4 regions of the Anaerobacillus sp. 63XJN7_4_ISO-PGPR-S23-413 genome follow, and region 3 is predicted to be linked to each of the others. Evidence: riboswitches for the same ligand, from Rfam matches in the RefSeq annotation. Region 3 holds a riboswitch; each other region holds the start of a gene.

Region 1 (4,171 bases), 690 kb from region 3:
TCTCTCCTGTCCTTCGTGGACAGGAGTTTCATATTTCAATAGAAATTCGATTTTAAGTAGTTGTTTTATTCATCATTGCCATGATGGAGTTGCCACTTTTTAAACTCTAAATAGTCTGCGAAATCTTTTTTTGTAATACCTGAGCGCATCGCTTCTTCGATTAATTCTTTCCACTCCGTGTCGAGTGCCGGCTCCTCGTGATCTTCTTCTAATATGAACACTTCCATAGGAACCTTTAATTCTGCCGCTATTTTTTCAAGAAATTGAATAGAAGGATTAGCCTGTTGATTTCGTTCAATCGAACTTAAATAAGACTTGGCAACCCCTGCCCGTTTAGCGAGTTCAGTTAAAGACAGTCCCATACGATTCCGATAAAGTTTAATTTTTTCCCCTATCATCCCTTTACCTCGACTTTATCATTATTTATTGTGTTAATTTTATCAAGAACAATTTGTTCTGTAAACAGAACAAATGTCGTGTTTTTATATTAATTTTCTAAAAGTCTCTTTGAACAAAATAATTAAAATTTAAGAACGAGAGAGTATTTGGTAGGATATAGAAGATTATAAGCTGGTAACAGCCTTATATAAAGAATTTTCAGTCTTTTTAATCTTCCAAAATAAGACTATATTAGATGTACATTCTAAATAAAGAACAAAACGTTCTTTATTAATGTCGTTTATTGCTGAATTATATAAGGGGGATGGGGAATGAAAACGTATACTGACGAAAAATTGGATCAGGAATGGGTGACCCTTATTTCAATTGCAAGAAGAATGGGATTATCTAAGGAGGAAGTGAAGGATTTTCTAATCAATTCCTCAAAAAAATAAGGAGGAATGATGGTGATCAAATTAGGGGAAGGGACTTTTGTCTCTTATATTTTAGGGAAGAGGATTAAAATCATTGCGGTTGATAAACAGATCGCCAAACTCTACATCAATGACGAATATAAAGGGAAGTGCGATTTATCTTTTATTCTAGAGAAAATCCACGGACTTGAAAATAAAGAACAAGACATCAAAGGAATAATCCGAGATGAACAGAAAATGTACGATGAACTTAGGGAGATTATACAAAACCAAAATATATCGTCTCATTATGAATAAAGGGAAAACGTAGGAGCAGTTTTTTGTTATTTATTTAGCATGGATTAACGCTCTTGATGGATTTATCACATATTGTGGAGTTCAAAATGGATGGATCGGAGAAGTGAATCCATTAATGCGAATGCTATTTCAAATGGATCCACTTGTTATCCTAATGTATAAATAGGTTTGTCTCTTTTTTTGATCGCCTTACTTTTAAAATTTCATCACTTTAAATCCGGTTTAATACGGATTTTATTAATCGTGGCTTCAACATTATATTCTTTCATATTGTGTATCCACGGCTATTAGGTATATATCCTGTTAACTAAATAGATAAGAGCCTACTGGAAGATGTCGGCTCTTAAAAAAACAATTTATTGATCAGATCCCTGTTTGGCACGCCACTTATTAAACTCCAGAAACTCCCTGAACTGGTCCTTACTTATACCAGACTCCATTGCTTCTTTAACGATCTTTTTCCATTCCGAGTCTAACTCACTCTGATGAATAGGATCATCTCCCTGAAGTAGTACCTCTACCGAAACATCAAGAACATTAGATATTTTATCTAGGAATTGGATAGAGGGATTTGATTGTATATTTCGTTCAATTGAACTCAGATATGACTTGGCCACATTCGCACGTTCCGCTAATTCTGAAAGAGATAACCCTTTGCGTAAACGATACTTCTTTACTTCTTCACCTATCACGTGTATCCCTCCGATGCTTCGACAAAATTCTTTGATTGTATGTAATTATACCAGTATGTTATTGTTCCGTAAATAGAACGAAAGCGGCGTCCGTTCCGCCGCTTTCGTTCAGGTTACATTCCCTCATTTTTGAGAAACGCTTTGATTTCAGAAATTTTGATGCCCAATTCCTTCGCTTCTTTCATTAATTTAATCCATTCCTCGTCCAGATTTTCTTCCGTATGTACGCCCATGTAACTCCTCCTTAAACTCTTTCCAGGTAGTTCAGCCATCATAGAAGCCTTCTATCAACAAGCTTCCTTAGATCTGTTTACTTTGCGCCCACTTTTTTTCAAAAATGGTTGCCCTTTTCTGGAGGATACTTTGTACGATCCATCATATATTTATGAAAATCCTACTATTATAATAGGCCATTAAACCTACGAAATGTGTTGTAATTTGTAAAAAATATCAAAAATATATGACTTTTTTTGTAAATAAATAGCTTTTTTTAAATTTGGTGTTAGGAAAATACATACATCCACTTGAGATGGTCAAAATAGGACTATTACAACGATGGAGGTTTTTCTATGAAAAAGTGGATGTTGTTACTGATGACGATGTTTCTTTCCCTGAGTATTGCGGCTTGTTCGAATGCAAATGAAGAAGAAGGACCGGTAGAAGATCCCGAAATGCAAGAAGATACACCAGAAGATGAAGAGAATGTTAACGAAGACGATGGAACGATTGATCAGGAAGACGATGATACAATGAATAAGGATGGTTCAGAAGAAGGCGATAAAGATGAAGATGGTAACATGGATGAAGGGGACATGGACGACACTGAAAAGCAACCGAATGATGAAACTGAAAACCAGCAATAGGGACCTTAACGGGTCTCTTTTTTTATATAAAATTGTCTAAAAAGTAGGTGGACGGGAATAGTCAGAAAAAAGGAGAGTGCTAAATATGAAGAAGGTAGCCGTTATAACAGGTGGTGGATCTGGAATTGGAGAAGCCGCAGCTAAACGCTTTGCAAAAGAAGGCGTTCGAGTTTGCTTATTTGATTTGAAGGAAAGTCGAGCAGAACAAGTGAAGGAGTCGATCGTAAAAAACGGGGGAGAGGCGTTTGTCCTTGATGTGGATGTGGCCGATGAAGAACGAGTTACATATGGTTTGAAGCAAGTTGTTAACAAATGGGGACGCATTGATATTCTGTTTAACAATGCAGGAATTAATGGCACACTGAATCCGATTGAAGAAATGAAGGTTGATGAGTGGGATCAGACGATTGAAACAAATTTAAGAAGTACTTTTCTAATGGTGAAACATACAATCCCTTATATGAAAGAAGATGGAGGGAGTATCATTATTACTAGTTCCATAAATGGCAATCGGACTTTTTCGAACTTTGGCATGTCTGCTTATAGTACTTCAAAAGCAGGACAGGTAGCCTTTATGAAAATGGCTGCTCTTGAACTAGCACAGTATCACATCCGCGTAAACGCCATTTGCCCTGGGGCAATCGAGACGAACATTGATCAAAACACAGACAAAAAAGATAGTGTAGAAGAAATTGAAATTCCAGTAGAATATCCTGAAGGAAGTCATCCGCTTGAGCAAAAACCAGGTTCGCCACAACAGGTGGCAGACGTCGTTTACTTTCTAGCTTCTGATGCATCCAGTCATGTAACAGGGACAGATATGTATGTAGATGGGGCGGAATCGCTGCTATAATGACTAGCTGCTCGGGTTTCTTATTGACGACGCTCATTTGTCAGCTTATCGTTTAAAGTGAGGTGAAGCAGATGTTTACTAAAGTGCACCATGTTGCAATTATTTGCGGAGATTACGAAAAATCAAAGAAGTTCTATGTAGATACACTCGGTCTTAAGGTTATCGAGGAAACTTACAGAGAAGAACGAAATTCATACAAACTTGATCTTGCCGTCGGAGATCATACAAGAATTGAATTATTTTCATTCCCGAATGCGCCAGAAAGACCAAGCTATCCTGAAGCAAAGGGACTAAGACATATCGCTTTTGAAGTATTAGACCTTGATAAGGCCGTTAATCATCTAACAGAAAGAGGAGTATCTTCTATTGAAGATGTAAGAGTGGATGAGCTCACAATGAAGCGGTTCACTTTTTTCAATGATCCGGATGGTCTACCGATCGAGCTGTACGAAAAATAATGAAATTTTCTAAAAATAAGTTGATTACTTCCAAATCCTGTGGCAAAATAGATCGCGAAAGCGTTTGCTTGGATTTGGAACAGTTAGCTTATTTTTTATTTATAACTGCAAACGGTTTCCTGAAATTTACGGTTTTGTGCAAACGGTTTCGCTAATCGTATTTTCAAGGGGGAAAAGGATGAAAAGGGGTAATCGA
Region 2 (4,171 bases), 660 kb from region 3:
TTTATAGATACTATGATAATAAATTAAAAGACGGACCCAAAAGAACGATCCGCCAATTATATATCTAGTTATTCTGTTTTTTAAAGCAACCGTTCGTAATATAAAGTTAGCCAGACTTTTCTGGTTAACTTTTTTATATGTTCTTACTATAGCGGTGATGGGGGCTGAACGTTGCGCATCTGAGGCGCTATTCCCGTTAGGTAAACAGTTCACTCCCTACTTGTACATACATAAGGCTTAAAATCCAAGCTCCCTTTAACTAACCTTCGAGTTAATCGAAGAATAGAAGTTTCTCTCTTTTTACATTTCACCATATAATTTCCATATTATCCATTCATTATCTACCGAAATTGAAGTCGTTTTCAAGTACTAATTCTGAAGCGTACAATGGATGTCTAAATGATATTCTAAAAATGGTTGAAAGATACAACCAAAAGAGCAACACCATGGAAAAGTAAAGAGTCTGATTTAGCTATCAAATCAGACTCTAGAACAGTATATATTTGTATATTTGCAGCTCTAAACAGAACCTGTTATGGCTGCAGGGCATCCTATTCTAGTTGGTTAGTTGAATCGTTAGATGGAGAAATTTAAAATTCTTCATAAGTAGCTGGATCTTGATCATTCAATCGTCCATTTGGTTTCGTTAATTCAGCCATCATCGCCATTTCTGTTTCATTTAAAGAAAAGTCAAAAATAGAGAGGTTCTCAAGCTGACGTTCTGGAGAAGAAGATTTAGGAATCGGGATGGATCCTAATTGATAATGCCAGCGTAAAATCACCTGAGAGACTGATTTGTTATGTTGATTTGCAATATGACTGATCGTTTCATTTTCTAAAATGTCAGTCACTCGAGCTAGCGGACTCCAGGATTGTGTTTTGATGTTGTTTTGTTGATGAAATCTTCTCTGATCTTCCTGGTTGAAGAAGGGGTGTAGTTCGATTTGATTGATGCTTGGCTTTACGCCGGTTTCCTTTTCCAATTGCTCTAGATGCTCCGGAAGGAAATTACATACGCCAATCGAGCGAATGAGTCCCCATTTCTTAGCGTCAATTAAAGCTTGCCAAGCTTCTGTATAAAGACCTTGTTTAGGGTTCGGCCAGTGAATGAGGTACAAATCATAATAATCCAGGTTGGCTCTATATAACGACTCTTGAATGGCCGTAACAGCTTTCTTATATTCTTGATAGCGACCTGGTAATTTAGAAGTGACGCGCAGTTCATTTCTAGGAACTGTACTTCGACGAATGGCTTCGCCTACGGTTCCTTCGTTTTCGTAATTGTAAGCTGTATCGATGAGGCGATAGCCAACGTCAATCGCACTATTAATAGCGGTTGCCCCTTCATTTCCATTTAGCAAGTAAGTACCGAAACCGATAGCGGGTAGTGTAAGTCCATCATTCAACGTTAGTTCTGGGATTGATTCCTTCAACAAAGATCATTCCTTTCAATAATAATTAACTTTTTTATCTCACTTTAAATTTACCACTTCCTAAAAAATGCAAACATATGTAAGCGTATTAACAGTAAATTTATTTGTGAAGGGAGATGAAATCAATTAGAATTTATCAAAAAAAGCTTATTGGCCAGTTGTGACCAGATAAGCTTTTTTTATATAGCGTCATGAGAGGCTGTCTCATCAAGTGAAATTGGCGATTTGTTCGTAACACTCCGTACGTGTTTGGGGAGGATTGATGCCTCTTCGGATGATTTCGCTCGTTAACATTTCAATAAAAGCTTCATCTAATTGAAGAGTATACGCATCACAAAATGCAATTAGTAAATCCTTAGTTGATAAGAGTCGCAATCTATTCGCCCTCCCTGTTGTATTTGGTTTTGTTTAAACGGTTATTGAATAGCGCTGCTTAATTTTGACGTTTGGCATAATCAAAATAATGAAGCAGAACCTTTTTCCCTTTTAGCCGTTTTTCCAAATAAGAGATAAACAAGGAGGTAGTGGATGGCTCATAGAAGTTATTCCGATGAACGTTAATTTCATGAATGGCTGATTGGTCAGAACGTTTTGGACGATAAGCTCGATCAGACGTCATCGCAATGAAGCTATCGATGACTCGAAGAATCGAAACAGATCGAGGAATTTGCTCATATTGTAATTGATAAGGATAGCCAGTACCATCGCTATTCTCATGATGATTTAGTATAAGAGACGGCTCAATATCAATCTCTGGAAAATCATTAAGTAGCTCTATTCCAAACTCTGGATGCCGCTCGACATACTCTTTCTCATAAAGGGTTAGTGGGCTCTTTTTTTGAAGAATTTCTGTTGGGACAAGTAGTTTACCGATGTCATGTAGCAAAACAGACTCAAGAAAGCGCCGTTTCAACAGTGATCGGAAATTGTAATGCAAACAGAAATCAATGAAGTAGCTCGTAGTTTGTACTGAATGGAGAAAGCTATGAGGGTCGTGACGTCTTAGGAGTTCCATCATTCGCAGTGTGTGTGATGAAAATAAATTAGCGTGCCCGTACAATGTACACTTTTCCATGTTCATTCTCCTTTTTAAGGAGCCGGTTGCACTACTTGCTCCCTATCACTCAAGTGCCCAGGCTAGAATGATAGTTCATCGCATTCTCTTTTTTTGTGGTTCTCTTACTGAGGTATCTTGACATAAGGATATACTTATATAATAAATACCATAAAAAGGTGAATTTGTTAACTGTTTTCTTTGATTTTTCAGTTTTTTTATTTGGAATGCCAATGAAAGGAGATTGAGAAATGAGTTCTGACGTACTAATTGTTGGCGCAGGTCCTACGGGTCTTGTATTAGCACTCCACCTAGCGAAATATGGAGTTTCATTTCGGATCATCGAGAAAAATGAGGGACCCGGAGAAGCATCGCGTGCGCTAATTGTACACGCTAGAACCCTAGAATTTTATAACCAAATGGGCTTCGCGGAAGAAGTCATCCACCGGGGGATTAAAGTGAAGTCTATCCAATTTCGAGAAGGAATGAAAGCAAAAGCCAACATCAATTTTCACGATCTTGGAAAAGGATTAAGTCCTTTCCCATTTGCCCTAAGCTATCCGCAAGATGATCACGAGCAGCTGCTAATTAACAAATTAGCCGACGAAGGCGTTGAGGTAGAATGGAAGACAGAGTTGGTTTCATTTATGGATGAAGGGGACCATGTTCAAGCCGTTATTAAAAAAGATAATAAGGAAGAGCGGAGTGAGTTTTCATATATATGCGGGTGTGATGGAGCACACAGTACCGTTCGAAGAGAAGTTGCTTTTGATTTTCCAGGTGGAACGTATGAGGAACTGTTTTTTGTGGCAGATGTTAAAGCGAACACTGGCCAGTTATCTGAAAGTAGTTTAAATGTGTATTTAGATTCTGACACCTTTTACCTGTTCATGCCAGTTAGAAGCACGGGAATGGAGCGGATTATTGGAATAGTTCCTCGCCATTTAACCGATCAAAGCTCAGTTGCGTTCAAGGATTTCCAGTCGCTGATCGAGCAGAGAACAGGCATAACGATTCAGCATGTGAACTGGTTCCAAACGTACAAAGTTCATCATCGCGTTAGCAGTCATTTTAGAAAAGGACGTGCCTTTATTGCCGGAGATGCTGGGCACATTCATAGCCCGGCTGGCGGACAGGGCATGAACACCGGGATTGGGGACGCGGTGAACTTAGCGTGGAAGCTAGCCGCAGTGCTGCTTCAGAAAGCGGATGAAGCTATTCTTGATACGTTTGAAAAGGAGCGCATTGGCTTTGCGAGAACGCTAATCGATACAACAGATCGAGCATTTACTTCTATTATAGGCGATCACATGACGAGCAGATTACTGCGCAAAATCGTTATACCGAACGTGGCTCCATTTGCGCTTCGTTCCTTTTCAATTGCTCGAAAAGCAGCCTTTAGAAGGCTTTCTCAAATCAACATTCATTATCGCGAAAGTCATCTTAGTGATGGTACAGCGGGGGAAGTTCATGGTGGAGATCGCCTGCCATGGATTCAAACAAATTCATGCAATAATTATGGAGCGCTTAAGTCAATGGATTGGCAGCTTCACGTATATGGTCAGGCAAATGAAGCCGTTAAGGATTTTGCCAGGGTATCTGGATATGCTCTATATGAGTTTAGCTTTGAAAAAGCAATGACGAAAAAAGGATTGCAGGAAAATGCGCTGTACCTGATCCGTCC
Region 3 (4,171 bases):
CTCCTTCTGGTCAAGGATGCTATGAAAATCAGCTTCAATTGAGTTTTTGATGCGATTAAGTAAATTTGGCATGTCCATTCTCTCCTTTGTTTGATTAACTTTTCTTCAGTTCATCCCATTGCTTTTCAAAATTTGTGAATGGGTCATTGTCTTTCTTATCGTAACTTGCTCCATCCCACTTTTTATAAACGACATAAAGAATGTAGATAGCTACGAGACCAAGAATAGCTGGCATATTCGCCACGGCAGTACTTAAACCGATGAATCCTAAGATCCCCCAGATGACTTTACCAGTTGTTGAATCTGCCTGAATAAACTTCTTAAATGCAATGTAGAGGATGCCAAGGCTAATCATCATACCTACTAATGAACCAAGATTCGACAACAATACAATCGCAGCGATGATCCCAAGTAAAAGCAAACCTGCTTTCTTCATCATAATCGCCTCCTTTCATACTTTGATTCTACCTGCTTACCAAAGCCTCCATAATGAGCTAAAGCTATATATTTATATAGGACCAGCGACTTAGACAGATTAAGCTATATGACAACCCTCGTCAGATCATGTTCTATCTTAACCGCGATAATCATGGTAAAGTGAAAGCAGACATCACGGAAAGGAGTTCGGGAATGGTTATTACGATAACAGTCATCGTCGTTGTCATTATGACGATTGTCATTGCCGCTGCTTTTGGAATGGCTGTATCAAAAGGATACAGTGTCAAACATACTGTCGATCCGTTGCCTGAGGAGCAGCATAACGAAGCGACAGAGAAAGAGGTTACTGATGAACGGACAGAACAGAAGTAATATAGAACCAGGGAAAACTGTAGATATCGTCTTGAAACAAGATCAGCGTTCAGGGAAAACGACAAGAGGAATCGTGAAAGATATCCTGACGAAGTCTCCGACCCATCCACATGGTATCAAAGTACGTCTTGAAGATGGACAGGTTGGTCGCGTCAAATCAATTTTATCGTAAGCTGAATTCATAAAAATGAACCCCCGGCTGATTTTCAGTCCGGGGGTTCATTTTTATTATTGTGTTAACGCCATCCAACTATCAAGATAATGTATGGAAAAACCTTTTACTGAAGAGGAATGCTCATATGCAGTCTTTACTTTGAGAAGTTCCTTTATCATGACTGCTTCTCCCTCTTCAAAGAATGAAATGTAGGAAGCTTCTGACGTTTGCCCTGTCTCTACACCAACGGAGATTTTCTTGCCATATTTTTCAGCTAAAGCTATCTCATTGCTAATAAGAGCAACAATTCCATTTGCACCATCAGCACGATCACGGTAAGCCATTAATGTAGTCACATCCGCCGTTTGAATAATCCACTCAGCTAAATTGCCCGATCCATACCGATTGTTGTAAGATTGTTCGTCAAACCAAAAAGGAGTGTCGACACCAAACGATAATCCAAGACTCATCGCACGAGTTTTTCCATCTGATAAACGGTCTTGATAGAAAGCAATCGTTTTTTGATAACTATTCGTCCAGCCAGAATGAAGATAAGGTTCTATATCAAGATGAACACCACTAAACTTTTGATTCTCTGTCGCATTAGCTTGATAGGAATCCAACCAGTTAAATAAGTTCGCCTGATATGTAGCACCATTTCTTGTAGCCCAATTTGGTGCCCCATCTAGAGCATGTACACGAATACCTTTGGATGTCGCATTTCCAATAAATGATTCATAAGAAGATGCCATTACTGAACGATTTATTTGCAAGTAAGCATCGGTTACTTGTTTCTCCTCCATAAACTGAAGGATCTCATTTGATTTCGTTTCAATGTCCCTTGTGTTCCAAATCCATGTAGCAAGAGAAGTGTCCATTTCTATCGCCTCAGCTTTCCCCTCAGGCAAAACCATTATCTGCACAAAAAAGCCCAGTATAAAAAAGAGAATTCCAACAGCAACCGATACATTCTTCACATGTACGCTCTCCTTTTTTTCAACCCAGAGCTCAAAAAGGAGCCTGGCGGTTTGGCAACCATTCGCATTCATGCGGGCAGGCCCATAACTTTGCGTCCCTGCTTTTCAACAGGTTTGCCTTTTTCAGTTTTATATTCCAACTACTTTTATTATCGGCAATAAATAATAAAGAGTTTAGCTTTTTTTGTAGATTGTGTGAAGTAAATGCTCAATGGTGCTAATACTTGAATGTACTAACAATCGCTCATTTCATGGTATGAAATAACAAAGGTAACCTTTAAACAAACGTTTGACTAAACTGGTAGCAATTGTGAAGGAGTATCAATATAAAAGAGTTTTAATTCATGCAATGCTCTTGTACATCCTACATATAGTAATTTCGCATCTGTTGCATGTGGACTATAATTATCTTCGTTAGCATTTGCCAATATAACTCCATCGAATTCTAATCCTTTAGTAAGATAGATTGGCACAATTGATAGTCCCCCTTCATAAGATCGATCATCCGCAGTAATGAGATGCAACTTCTCATCATACCTACTAAGATTGTCATACAAATCATGACATTCCTCTTCGCTCCTACCAACAATCGCTACTGTATTCATACCTCTCTCTTTCATTTCTTTAGCTGATTTTAACAAGCTACTAACATGCCTCTTCTTATCTATTTTGCTTATTTCGACTTTCTTTCCACTTCGAAAAACAGGCACAGCCGGTTGAACCGGTATATCCGCATGAGCTATCACTTCATTCGCAAATTCAATAATTTCTAAAGTCGATCGATAACTTTGTTCAAGTTCCATATAAAGGTCTTTACCGTTGAAAAGCACTCTAAATTCTTCCCAGCTATGAATGCCCTTATATGAATGAATGCCCTGTGCCAAATCCCCTAATATTGTAAAAGATTGACTTCGATTCACTTCTTTCAGAAGCGCCAGTTGAAAAGGTGAAAAGTCCTGAGCTTCGTCAATTACAATATGCTGAAACCTATGTTCTTTATCAATACCGTTCAATTGAAATTGAATGTAAAGGAGAGGGGCAAGGTCATCCGGCGATAATTTCTTCTTTTTTATTCGCTTTGCCGTTTCCAGCACAAGTTCTTCACTTATAACATCTGCTCTTTCTGACTGTGTTATGTAGCTAGGAACATTCGATTGAAAAAGTGATTGATAGAACGAAAGAGCAGTTTGCTTCGGCCATGTTTTAAAATAATTCTTCAGCTGATCGTTTGCTAGTTTGCGATATTCTTTCTTTAAATGGGCTCCCTCTACCGATTTGATCTCACCTTTTATCCAAATTTTAAAACGATTCATCATCATTTCGCGTTTACGGCCAACAGGATATGCAGAAAGGTCTTTTAACCATTGTTCGATCTTCGTTTCTGAAAGCTCTCTTCCTTCAAATGGGTGAAAGGAGCCAACCGGACCGACTGAGTTGCTATAACGATGTATAGCTTGATCAATCCATTTTTTAAATGTCAGTGATCCTTTTACTCTTCCTTCTGCAATTGAAAAATCGAATCGACTCTTCCCAAACCACTTTCTGAGGTCGTGTCCAGATGAATCAATCGTAATCTTTTCTTCAATCGTTTTTATTGTCCAATCTGTGAAGGTTGATTGTTGAATTCCCCCTACACCTAGCTCCGGAAGGACTCCTGAAATATAATCAAGAAACATCCTATTCGGTGCAAAGATAATCATTTTACCCGCTTGAATGGTATCTCTGTATTCATATAGTAAGAAAGCTAATCGATGAAGCGCAACCGTTGTCTTACCACTTCCTGCTGCTCCTTGTATGATAAGTGGCGTCGATCGCTCAGCACGAATAATATCATTTTGCTTTGTTTGTATTGTTGATACGATGTCACGGAGACGGTTATCTTTATTTTCACTCAGACGATATAGAAGAAATTCATCTGAGCCACTTAAATCATCGCTACCTTCTACATAGGTGTCTACGACTCGCTGAAGTTCTTTATCTCGAATCACAATATTTCGCTTCAGCTCTATATTCCCTTCGATGACGCCATCAGGCGATACATAATAGACATCCTCTTCTGGCCCTGTAAATGCATAGAACATACTCGCAACAGGTGCTCTCCAGTCTACAACCAGAGAATCCTGTGACTCTCCATGTGCTACGCCAACTTTCCCAATATAATACGAATGTGATTCCTTCTCATCCTCTTGAAAATCCATTCGTGCAAAGTATGGTTCTTTTGAAGATATGG
Region 4 (4,171 bases), 1.6 Mb from region 3:
AGAATCTTCACTTACTATTCACTCCTTATTAGTTATACAACAAGTTAGCTTAATCTCGTGGGTAAACGATCAATAAGAATCATTGTTATTCTTCAATATAAAGAAAAGCCGCTCGTATTTTGAGCGGCTTCCTACATTAAAATTGTGTTTTTTCTTCAAGAAAGCTTTTCAGTTCAGAAATCGGCATTCTCTTTTGTTCCATTGTGTCACGGTCACGAATCGTCACTTGTTGGTCTTCAACAGAATCAAAATCAAATGTAATAGCGTACGGTGTACCAACTTCATCATGACGACGGTAACGTTTACCAATTGAGCCAGCCTCATCATAATCAACCATAAAGTATTTCGAAAGTTCCGCATGAACAGCACGCGCTTCTTCAGAAAGCTTCTTAGATAGAGGGAATACAGCAGCTTTAAACGGAGCGATCGCTGGATGGAAGTGCATCACACTTCTAGTTGTGCCATCTTCAAGCTCCTGTTCCTCATATGCTTCAATCAAGAAAGCAAGAGTGACGCGGTCAGCACCAAGTGAAGGCTCAATGCAATAAGGCACATACTTCTCCCCTGTTTGTTGATCGTGATAAGTGAAATCTTCATTGGAATGTTCCATATGCTGCTTTAAGTCGTAATCTGTTCGTGAAGCAACACCCCAAAGTTCGCCCCAGCCAAATGGGAACTTGTACTCGATATCAGTTGTTGCATTACTATAATGCGACAGCTCATCTTCTGCATGCTCACGCAGTCGGATGCTATCTTCTTTTACACCAAGATTTAGAAGCCAGTTTTTGCAGTACTCTTTCCAATACTCATGCCACTCTAATTCGTTACCTGGCTTACAGAAGAATTCAAGCTCCATTTGTTCAAATTCACGAGTACGGAATGTAAAGTTACCTGGTGTAATTTCATTTCGGAAGCTTTTTCCAACTTGCGCAATACCAAAAGGCACTTTCTTACGCATAGAGCGTTGAACATTTTTAAAGTTTACGAAGATTCCCTGCGCCGTTTCTGGGCGAAGGTAAATTTCACTCGTGCTCGATTTAGTTACACCTTGATGGGTTTTAAACATAAGATCAAATTGACGAATTTCTGTGAAATCTTCACTGCCACACTCAGGGCAAGTAATATGATTTTCTTTCATCAAACGCTCCATTTCTTCAAATGAAAGGCCGTCTGCAATCATGTCCTCTTCATCAGTAGAAAGAGCGTCCTCAATTAATTTATCTGCACGATGACGTGTTTTACAGCTTTTGCAATCAATTAAAGGATCATTGAAATTACCTAAATGACCTGAAGCTTCCCACGTTTTTGGATTCATTAGAATGGCGGCATCTAGACCACTGTTATAAGGTGATTCTTGAACAAACTTCTTCCACCATGCATCTTTAATATTTTTCTTAAGTTCTACACCAAGTGGTCCATAATCCCACGTATTTGCTAGTCCACCGTAAATATCAGAACCAGGGAAAATAAATCCTCTGTGCTTTGATACTGAAACGATCTGATCCATTGAAATTGTCATGTCATTCTCTCCTTTTTTCTCAATCAATATAAAAAGCTCCCAATCCATGGACAAAAAATGTCCAGGGACGAGAGCTTATGCACCCGCGGTTCCACCCTAGTTGATGCAAATAAGGCATCCACTTTGAGAAACGTAACTCCAGACTGCCGTTTCATCAGACCTCGTTCGGGCTTCCACCGTCCCCGAATCGCTAAAGTCAAGGTTATTCTGACTACTATTTATCCTTCATAGTTAGTATGGTTTATGTATGCAATTGATATGACATATGATACAAAAAATATTGCCCTAAAGTCAAGGATTATTCATTTCACACCGTATTTGCTTTCATCAAAGCTTATCACAAAAAAACGACCTTAAAGGTCGTCATTCATTTATGTATATTCATAGATGTCGGTTTTTGTCTTGTCTTAAGAATGCCTGTACCTCTTCTTTCTTCAATCCAAGTTCCCTGGCAGCCCTCATGAGAATAACCCATTCTTGATCAAGTACCTTCTTAGGCTTAGGTTTCGCCATGGTCATTCTTTTCTCCTCCTTCTTGGGTTTTCCAGGAGGACCAGCCGTCATCGTTGGAGAACCAACATTAGACCTGTGTCTTTGCGTCCCACCCTTTAGGATGGTTTGCCCTTGTCTGGAGAATTCAGAAATGACACATTCCGACCTTAAACTTACAAAACACACAACTTTTTAGTGAATAAATGCGATTATCGAGAAGTTTGACGTTATATGCTACTAATATACCAGTTATCTGATGAAAATTCAAAATATTTTTAAATTTTCATTTCTACTTCTAACATCCTAGGATTTCACTCATATCCTAACTGTATTCCCTGAATATATTTTTCACAAAGGAAGAGTGATATGCAGAGAAATCATATTAGTACCGCCTGGAGCGGCAAACATGTTGTACTACTTCGTTGTGAACCCACCTCTAGTACCGTAAAAACCATGTATAAAAGTCTTCATGCCCCAACAGAACCATTACATCCCCATTGTAGTGAGACACTTTCTACTTACCTTAGCATTGGATATACAGTTGCATTTGTTCATTCATTAATCGACGGCTCCATTGAATATGTTCTAACAAAATAAAAGAAGGTTGCCTTCGCAACCTTCTCTTTTGTTTAGAATTGACTTAAATATTCTTTCACCTGATCTGGATTTTTGGTATTCGCACTATGCAAGTGACCAATCTTTTTGCCGTCTTTATAGACAAGAAGGCTCGGAATACCCATAACATCATTTTCCTCTGTAATTTCAGGGAATTGTTCAATATCGATTTGAGCCCATTGTTTTTCATGATGAGCATTCATTATATCATCAATAAAAAAGTCAAGGCGCTTGCAATCCGGGCACCAGTTAGCTTCATATTTTAGAATGGATACGTCATTATTGTTAATGAATGACTGATAAGAATCAGCTGTTTCAATCTTCTTCATGATTATCTCTCCTTCACCTATATCTTCATTAACAATTATATCGAAATAATCATTGAATGTCTGTAAGAAAGCTTACGTTATTTCACACTAAGATAGTGCAAACTGAAAAGCTGTTCTTGATCAGTCCATGTTTTCATTGATGTGAAACCTGAATTCTCTGCTAACAGTTTAAATTCCTCTAGACTATATTTATAGGAATTCTCCGTATGAATCGTTTCATGGTTCTCAAAATGTATATGTTGATCACCAACGGTCACCATTTGCTCTAGCATACTGACAAGATGCATCTCAACCCTTCCCAGATTAGCATTATAATAGGCGTAATGCTCAAACTGATCTAGGGAGAAATTCGCCCCTAACGAAAGATTCAAATGACGAAGCATGTTTAAATTAAACTTTGCAGTTACTCCCTTGCTATCATTATAAGCACGATGCAGAAGAGATGGTGATTTCTTTAGATCAACTCCAATTAATAATCCATCATTACTTGATAGTGTACTCGAAATTCTTGATAAAAACCTTTCTGCTTCTTGCTTCTCAAAATTACCGATTGTAGAACCGGGAAAAAAGACCGTATTTTTTTTAGAAGGATCAAGCAGATGTTCCGGCAGATGAAAGGCATTTGTATAATCCGCAACAATACCAGTAATTTTAATGTTAGGATAATCAAATGCCAATTGTGCTGCAGACTCTTTCAAAAATGTTTTCGATATATCAATAGGACTATATTCTTGAATCAATCCAGATTCAAGAAGAAGTCTGATTTTGCGACTTGCCCCACTTCCAAATTCAATAACCCTAGATTCTTCGCCAATGTAAGCAAGAATATCATCAAGAGACTCTTCCATTATTCCAAGTTCCGTTCGAGTCGGATAATATTCTTCTAGCTGTGTGATTTCTTCAAATAGCTCAGATCCATATTGATCATAAAGAAATTTAGGCTCAAGCTTCTTATTAGGAGCTGTCAATCCCTTTAAAACTTCTTGAAGTCGATCAGATTGTTCTGGCAAAAGATCAACTAGCTGAATACTTGGCGAAGTTTTTATCATAGCTCATCATCTGCAAGACGAATGCCGGTAAATTGCCAGCGTTTATCTGGACCAAAGAAATTTCGATAGGTCGGGCGAATATGAGTTACGGAGGTAACACATGATCCGCCTCTTAGAATCATCTGACTGCTCATGAATTTTGCATTATACTCGCCCAACGCCCCGTC

Evidence for each region. A riboswitch is a leader RNA that binds a small molecule or an ion and turns the genes downstream of it on or off. The one in region 3 is predicted to bind cyclic di-GMP.
Region 1: another riboswitch for cyclic di-GMP. It lies ahead of AC0VYO_RS20460 (anti-repressor SinI family protein); the one in region 3 lies ahead of AC0VYO_RS02175 (amidase).
Region 2: another riboswitch for cyclic di-GMP. It lies ahead of AC0VYO_RS05790 (HD-GYP domain-containing protein); the one in region 3 lies ahead of AC0VYO_RS02175 (amidase).
Region 4: another riboswitch for cyclic di-GMP. It lies ahead of AC0VYO_RS11065 (anti-repressor SinI family protein); the one in region 3 lies ahead of AC0VYO_RS02175 (amidase).

What each region holds. Positions count from the first base shown of each region.
Region 1 is NZ_CM149688.1:3,972,779-3,976,949, reverse strand. Features, by position in the region: gene AC0VYO_RS20485 (helix-turn-helix domain-containing protein) at 66-398, opposite strand; gene AC0VYO_RS20480 (anti-repressor SinI family protein) at 711-833, shown strand; gene AC0VYO_RS20475 (hypothetical protein) at 846-1,109, shown strand; gene AC0VYO_RS20470 (DUF5658 family protein) at 1,138-1,275, shown strand; gene AC0VYO_RS20465 (helix-turn-helix domain-containing protein) at 1,466-1,801, opposite strand; gene AC0VYO_RS20460 (anti-repressor SinI family protein) at 1,915-2,034, opposite strand; cyclic di-GMP riboswitch class I at 2,057-2,157, opposite strand; gene AC0VYO_RS20455 (hypothetical protein) at 2,371-2,664, shown strand; gene AC0VYO_RS20450 (SDR family oxidoreductase) at 2,750-3,517, shown strand; gene gloA2 (SMU1112c/YaeR family gloxylase I-like metalloprotein) at 3,589-3,975, shown strand; gene AC0VYO_RS20440 (alpha amylase N-terminal ig-like domain-containing protein) at 4,154-4,171, shown strand, end outside.
Region 2 is NZ_CM149688.1:1,056,446-1,060,616, forward strand. Features, by position in the region: gene AC0VYO_RS05780 (aldo/keto reductase) at 591-1,433, opposite strand; gene sda (sporulation histidine kinase inhibitor Sda) at 1,641-1,808, opposite strand; gene AC0VYO_RS05790 (HD-GYP domain-containing protein) at 1,867-2,508, opposite strand; cyclic di-GMP riboswitch class II at 2,520-2,603, opposite strand; gene AC0VYO_RS05795 (FAD-dependent oxidoreductase) at 2,739-4,171, shown strand, end outside.
Region 3 is NZ_CM149688.1:400,344-404,514, reverse strand. Features, by position in the region: gene AC0VYO_RS02195 (PspA/IM30 family protein) at 1-72, opposite strand, end outside; gene AC0VYO_RS02190 (lmo0954 family membrane protein) at 95-439, opposite strand; gene ytzI (YtzI protein) at 631-810, shown strand; gene AC0VYO_RS02180 (YwbE family protein) at 788-982, shown strand; gene AC0VYO_RS02175 (amidase) at 1,039-1,941, opposite strand; cyclic di-GMP riboswitch class I at 1,984-2,070, opposite strand; gene AC0VYO_RS02170 (HelD family protein) at 2,235-4,171, opposite strand, start outside.
Region 4 is NZ_CM149688.1:2,047,514-2,051,684, reverse strand. Features, by position in the region: gene AC0VYO_RS11075 (HAD-IA family hydrolase) at 1-11, opposite strand, end outside; gene AC0VYO_RS11070 (glycine--tRNA ligase) at 137-1,519, opposite strand; gene AC0VYO_RS11065 (anti-repressor SinI family protein) at 1,901-2,038, opposite strand; cyclic di-GMP riboswitch class I at 2,064-2,152, opposite strand; gene AC0VYO_RS11060 (hypothetical protein) at 2,378-2,608, shown strand; gene AC0VYO_RS11055 (thioredoxin family protein) at 2,641-2,955, opposite strand; gene egtD (L-histidine N(alpha)-methyltransferase) at 3,033-4,004, opposite strand; gene egtB (ergothioneine biosynthesis protein EgtB) at 4,001-4,171, opposite strand, start outside.